2 regions of the Pseudomonas shahriarae genome follow, and region 2 is predicted to be linked to the other one. Evidence: riboswitches for the same ligand, from Rfam matches in the RefSeq annotation. Region 2 holds a riboswitch; the other holds the start of a gene.

Region 1 (3,403 bases), 1.5 Mb from region 2:
AGGCGTTGGATGCCGTAGCGCCAATAGCCGATGCCGCCGTGCAGGGATATCAGGATGACCTTGGCGTGGCGCAGCACCTCATCCACATACAGGTCCACCGAGGCGTGGTTCTGCACCTGCATCGGGTTGGCCAGGCGCAGGCTCGGGTAGTCGTCGGGCAGTTGCTGGGCGGCTTCGGCCAGCAACGCCAGGCTGGAATCGCCGCTGCACAGGATCACCAGCTCGGCGGGGGTTTGTCCCAGGTCGGCGATGTTGTCATCGGAGACGAAGCCACCGGGCTGGGTCCTGAGCAGGTGCATGGTTAAACGCTGAGCGCGGCGCGCAATTGCGCTTCAAGGCCCGCCGCATCCAGGTCCTGACCGATCAGCACCAACCGTGTGATGCGCGCTTCGTCAGCGCCCCAGGCCCGGTCGAAGTGCTTGTCGAAGCGCGTGCCCACGCCTTGGATCAACAGGCGCATCGGCTTGTTGGGGATCGCGGCGAAGCCTTTGACCCGCAGGATGCCGTGCTGCACCACCAATTGCGTCAGGGCGTCCAGCAGCAGCGCTTCATCAGCCTGTGGCAGGTCGATGGAGATGGAGTCAAACGCATCGTGATCGTGGTCATCTTCACCTTCGTGGTGATGATCGTGATGGCTATGGCGCCCGTCGATATGCTCCTCGGAGCCGGCACCCAGGCCAATCAGCACATCCAGAGGCAGGCGGCCGCTGCTGGCTTCGACGATTTTCACTGCTGGCGGCAGTTCTTCGGCGACTTCCAGGCGTACACGGGCCAGGTCTTCAGGGCTGATCAGGTCGGTTTTGTTGAGGATCACCAGGTCGGCGCTGGCCAGTTGGTCGGCGAACAACTCGTGCAGTGGCGATTCGTGGTCCAGGTTCGGGTCCAGTTTGCGCTGGGCGTCGACCTGGTCCGGGAACGCGGCAAAGGTGCCAGCGGCCACGGCCGGGCTGTCGACCACGGTGATCACTGCGTCAACCGTGCAGGCGCTGCGGATTTCCGGCCACTGGAAGGCCTGCACCAGGGGTTTGGGCAGCGCCAGGCCAGAGGTTTCGATGAGGATATGGTCGAGGTCGCCACGACGGGCCACCAGCTCGCGCATCACCGGGAAGAACTCTTCCTGTACGGTGCAGCACAGGCAGCCGTTGGCCAGTTCATACACGCGCCCGCTGGCTTCTTCTTCGGTGCAACCGATGGAGCACTGCTTGAGGATCTCGCCGTCGATACCCAGTTCGCCGAATTCGTTGACGATCACAGCAATGCGCCGACCCTGGGCGTTGTCCAGCATGTGCCGCAGCAAGGTGGTTTTGCCCGAGCCGAGAAAGCCGGTGACGATAGTGACGGGGAGTTTGGCCAGTGTTTTCATCGGATGCCCTTTGGGGCGGGCATACGGGACGACTGGCCCTGCAGCGGCGTGCAGGTGCTGGATTCGTCACCGGATCACCCCGCCCGGTTGAAATGGAAAATCGGTTGCGAGGCAGGTCTCCTGGCTTGGGGCTTGCCGGCCTTGCGGCTGGCGCTGGCTGCGCCTTCCCGCCGTATTGGCAGTGGCGTGGCAGTCAGATAAACCCTTTACAGTTGCGGGGGCAGCCGCGGCTTGGACCGCGTTCCCTTCTTAGCTTCGACCGCAGCCGAAGAACCTCGAAGGTGCAAGGCTACGCAGTGCTTGAGGGACGGTCAATTCAAAACCATGCGAAGAGCCGCGGTGCCCAGCTACAGATTGACGGCCATCCCGCGCCCATGCTCTCCTACACATCTTGTTTCGGGTGCCCTTTACAGGGTGAAACGGGAAACCGGTCAATCATGCATGCATGACCAATCCGGTGCTGCCCCCGCAACGGTAAGCGAGCGAAGCGTCACAGCCACTGTGCTTCTGGCATGGGAAGGCGATGCTTTCAGGACTCAGGAGAGCCCCCTCGCAAGCCCGGAGACCGGCCCGAAAAATCAAATAACAAACCCGCGGTGGGCGGGCGCTGTTCAGAACCCTGCGTGCCCGGCTCGCGGGGTTTTCATGCGCTCGTGTCACCCTGCCACTCGAAAGGGACGTGCCATGTCGATCATCAGCAGCACCTCACACACCGCCAGCCGCTCCGCCACCTTGAGCCAACGCCTGACCGCCGCTATCGGCGCGTCGATCCTCGGTGCGTGCCTGGTGTATTTCGCCGGGTTCTCCCATATCGAGGCCGTGCACAACGCCGCCCACGATACGCGCCACAGCGCCGCCTTCCCGTGCCATTGAGACCTGCAACCATGATCAAGCGAATTGCGCAAACCGCAGGTTTCACCGGCCTGTTGGCCGCCCTGCTGCTGACCCTGCTGCAAAGTTTCTGGGTGGCTCCGCTGATTCAGCAGGCGGAAACCTACGAAAACGCCCCGGCCACGACCGAAGTGCATGAGCATGCGCCTGGTGCTGCGGCCCACAGCCACGACGCCGAGGCCTGGGAACCGGAAGACGGCTGGCAGCGCGTGCTGTCCACCACTGGCGGTAACCTGGTGGTCGCCGTAGGTTTTGCGCTGATGCTCGCCGGCCTGTACACCCTGCGCGCCCCGACCCGCACCGCCCAGGGCCTGCTCTGGGGCCTGGCCGGTTACGCCACCTTTGTGCTGGCACCGACCCTCGGCCTGCCACCGGAACTGCCCGGCACCGCTGCGGCGGACCTGGCGCAACGGCAGATCTGGTGGATCGGCGCGGCAGCCTCCACCGCCGCCGGTATCGCGCTGATTGTGTTTGGTCGCAACTGGCTGCTGAAGATCCTCGGCGTGGCGATCCTGGCGGTGCCCCATGTGATTGGCGCGCCACAGCCCGAAGTGCACTCGATGCTCGCCCCGCAGGCCCTGGAAGCGCAGTTCAAGATCGCGTCGCAGCTGACCAATGTTGCGTTCTGGCTGGCCCTGGGCCTGATCAGCGCCTGGTTGTTCCGACGCAATCGCGACGACCAGCACTCGGCATGACAGCAGCCACCACCGCGCCGACCCTGGTGGTCGGCCTGGGTTGTCAGCGTGGCTGCAGCGTCGCGGCGCTATTGGCGCTGTTCAATGAAGCCTTGGCTGGCGCGGGAATCGACCCTCGGCACATCAGCGCACTGGCGAGTATCGACCGTAAACAGGATGAGCCAGGGTTACTGGCCCTGGCCGAACACTTGAGGTTGCCACTGCAGTTTTTCAGTGCCGAACAGCTGGCGATCCACGAAGCGCAATTGAGCCACCGCTCTGCTGTCGCGTTTGCCCATACCGGCTGCCACGGCATCGCCGAAAGCGCCGCCCTGGCCCTGGCCGAGCACTTGGCCCAGCGCCCTGCCCGCCTGTTGATCAACCGCCAGAAAAGCCCGCAAGCCACCTTTGCATTGGCGTGCGCGGGCTGAATTCCCGATAATCCGCCTCCTTGATCATGAGCGGTCTTCATCTG
Region 2 (3,403 bases):
GCGGGGCAATTGGCGCGTAATCCCTAAGCCAAATATAAAACCCAATGTGGGAGCGGGCTTGCCCGCGATGGCGGTGTGTCAGTGGATAGATTCCTGACTGATCCACAGCCATCGCGGGCAAGCCCGCTCCCACAGTTGTTTTGGGGTGCTCGCAAATCATTTATTTGGCTGAAGACACCCGCCACACCTTATTCCCCACATCGTCCGCCACCAGCAACCCGCCTTGCTGGTCGATCACCACGCCCACCGGCCGGCCCATAGCTTTCTCATCACTGTTGAGAAAGCCGGTCAGCACATCCACCGGCGCGCCGTTGGGCTTGCCCCCCGCAAATGGCACAAAGATCACCTTGTACCCGCTGTGCGGCTTGCGATTCCACGAACCGTGCTGGCCGATAAAAGCGCCTTGGGCAAATTGCGCCGGTAGGGTGTTGCCTTCGGCAAAGGTCAGGCCCAGCGACGCGGTGTGGGGGCCGACGGCATAGTCCGGCGCAATGGCCTTGGCCACCAGGTCCGGGTCCTGCGGCGTGACCCGTACATCCACATGCTGGCCGTAATAGCTGAACGGCCAGCCATAAAAGCCGCCATCCTTGACCGAGGTGATGTAGTCCGGCACCAGGTCGCTGCCGATTTCATCGCGCTCGTTGACTGCCGTCCACAGCTTGCCGCTTTGCGGCTCCCAGGCCATGCCATTGGGGTTGCGCAGCCCGGAGGCAAAAATCCGCTGCTTGCCGCTGGCCCGGTCGACTTCCCAGATCGCCGCACGCCCCTGTTCGGCTTCCAGGCCGTTTTCACCGACGTTGCTGTTGGAGCCTACGCTCACATACAACGTGTTGCCGTCCTTGCTGGCCACCACGTTTTTCGTCCAGTGGTGGTTGAGCGGACCGCCCGGCAGGTCGATGACCTTGGTGCCCTGGGCCTTGATCGCGGTTTCTCCCGGTTGATAGGGGAAGCGCAGCAGCTTGTCCGAGTCGGCCACATACAGGTCGTTGCCCACCAGGGTCATGCCAAACGGCGAGTTGAGGTTTTCCAGGAACACCGTGCGGGTTTCCGCCACGCCATCATGGTTGGCATCGCGTAGCAGGGTGATACGGTTCGGGCTGGGTACGCCGGCACCGGCACGGCCCATGACCTTTTCCATGACCCAGCCGCGAATGCCCTTGGAGTCATCCGGCTTGGGCGGCGCATTGGTCTCGGCCACCAGCACGTCGCCATTGGGCAATACATACAGCCAGCGCGGGTGATCCAGGCCTTCGGCGAAGGCGCCAACCTGGGTGCCGGCGGCGGCCTTGGGCTTGGCCCCGGCGGGCCAGCCAATCGCCGGGGCGATGTTGACGGTGGGGATCAGGGTTTTATTCGGTTCCGGCAGCTTGGGCGACGGCCCGGTGCCATCGGATACCTGCAAGGTTGAGCTTTCGCCACAGGCGGCGAGTGCGCCTGCGGCCATGATCAATAGGGCGAGTCGGGTCTTGTGCATGTTTTTCTCCTCAATGCCTGTAGTCATAGAGGTATGGCGCGCGGCGATGGTTCAAGTACGTGGCCGGCTTTAATTGACGCTGTACCCCCAACCCACTAACCTTCGCCGCTTGTTTCAGGTGCTCTGTGGCGTACGCGCCGACCGAGTGAAACAGGGAAGCCGGTGAGTGCGCGCACTTTTCTACAGTGTGGCCACGATCCCGGCGCTGCCCCCGCAACGGTAAATGAGTCAAGACGCTGCTTTTGCCACTGTATCGCCTGCGATATGGGAAGGCGCATCGTCGGCTTGCCCTGGTCAATCGGGCGCCACTCATGAGCCCGGAGACCGGCCTGATTCATCCAACAGCATCACGGTGGGCGATGCTTGGCTTCATTTAAGTTGTCTTTTCCTGCCCGCCGTTTTTGTCCAGCCCCAACGGAGAGCTGCCATGACTGATACCCCTGATCGTGACGAACGCCACCTGGCGCGCATGCTGCGCAAAAAAGCGGTGATTGACGAGCGCATTGCCAATTCACCGAATGAATGCGGTTTGCTGCTGGTGTTGACCGGCAACGGCAAAGGCAAGAGCAGTTCGGCGTTTGGCATGCTGGCCCGGGCCATGGGGCACGGTATGCAATGCGGTGTGGTGCAGTTCATCAAGGGCCGTAACAGCACCGGTGAAGAACTGTTCTTCCGCCGCTTCCCCGAGCAGGTGCGCTTCCATGTGATGGGCGAGGGCTTTACCTGGGAGACCCAGGACCGCCAGCGCGATATCGCCGCCGCCGAAGCGGCCTGGAAGGTCTCCCGGGAAATGTTGCAGGATCCGTCCATCGGCCTGGTGGTGCTGGATGAGCTGAACATCGCGCTCAAGCACGGCTATCTGGACCTGGACCAAGTGTTGAGCGACCTGCAAGCCCGGCCACCGATGCAGCACGTGCTGGTCACTGGCCGCGGGGCCAAACCGGAACTGATTGAAATGGCCGATACCGTCACCGAAATGGGCATGCTCAAGCACGCGTTCCAGGCCGGTATCAAGGCACAGAAAGGCATCGAACTTTGAACCAGCCGCGCCATTGCCCAGCGGTGCTGATCGCCGCGCCGGCGTCAGGCCAGGGCAAGACCACTGTTACCGCCGCGCTGGCCCGTTTGCATCGCAACCTGGGGCGCAAGGTCCGGGTGTTCAAGTGCGGCCCGGACTTTCTCGACCCGATGATCCATGAGCGCGCCAGTGGTGCGCCGGTCTATCAATTGGACATGTGGATGGTCGGCGAGCAGGAAAGCCGTCGCCTGTTGTGGGAAGCCGCGGGGGAGGCGGACCTGATCCTGATCGAGGGCGTGATGGGCCTGTTCGACGGCACACCGTCCAGCGCCGACCTGGCGCGCCACTTTGGCGTGCCGGTGCTGGCAGTGATCGACGGCACCGCCATGGCCCAAACCTTTGGCGCCCTGGCGCTGGGGTTGGCGCGTTACCAGGCGGACCTGCCGTTCGCCGGGGTCCTGGCCAACCGCGTCGGCACCGTGCGCCATGCGCAGTTGCTGGAAGGCAGCCTGACCGAAGGCCTGCGCTGGTACGGCGCGCTGTCCCGGGAAACCGGGATCGAGCTGCCCAGCCGCCACCTGGGCCTGGTGCAGGCCAGCGAGTTGAATGACCTCGATCTGCGCCTGGATGCCGCCGCCGCCGCCCTGGCCAGCAGTTGCGAGGTAGCGCTGCCACCGCCGGTGGAATTCGCTGCGCCGGAGGTGATCGAGGCCCAGCCGTTGCTGGCCGGGGTGCGGATTGCCGTGGCCCGTGACGAAGCCTTTGCCTTCACCTATGGCGCCAGCCTCGACTTACTGCGGGCGATGGGCGCGCAGTTGCACTTCTTCTCGCCGATCCATGACCGCGTGCTGCCCGACGCCGACAGCCTCTATCTGCCCGGTGGCTACCCGGAGTTGCATCATCAGGCGCTG

What was found. Region 2 has a riboswitch for cobalamin ahead of cobO (cob(I)yrinic acid a,c-diamide adenosyltransferase). Riboswitches for the same ligand answer to the same signal wherever they lie in the genome.
Region 1: another riboswitch for cobalamin. It lies ahead of cobW (cobalamin biosynthesis protein CobW); the one in region 2 lies ahead of cobO (cob(I)yrinic acid a,c-diamide adenosyltransferase).

The regions. Positions count from the first base shown of each region.
Region 1 is NZ_CP077085.1:3,320,270-3,323,672, forward strand. It holds gene cobN (cobaltochelatase subunit CobN) at 1-299, opposite strand, end outside; gene cobW (cobalamin biosynthesis protein CobW) at 302-1,363, opposite strand; cobalamin riboswitch at 1,457-1,656, opposite strand; cobalamin riboswitch at 1,745-1,951, shown strand; gene HU773_RS14740 (CbtB domain-containing protein) at 2,048-2,236, shown strand; gene HU773_RS14745 (CbtA family protein) at 2,248-2,949, shown strand; gene HU773_RS14750 (cobalamin biosynthesis protein) at 2,946-3,359, shown strand.
Region 2 is NZ_CP077085.1:1,812,230-1,815,632, forward strand. It holds gene HU773_RS08115 (C40 family peptidase) at 1-27, shown strand, start outside; gene HU773_RS08120 (PQQ-dependent sugar dehydrogenase) at 161-1,474, opposite strand; cobalamin riboswitch at 1,574-1,821, shown strand; gene cobO (cob(I)yrinic acid a,c-diamide adenosyltransferase) at 1,902-2,513, shown strand; gene HU773_RS08130 (cobyrinic acid a,c-diamide synthase CobB) at 2,510-3,403, shown strand, end outside.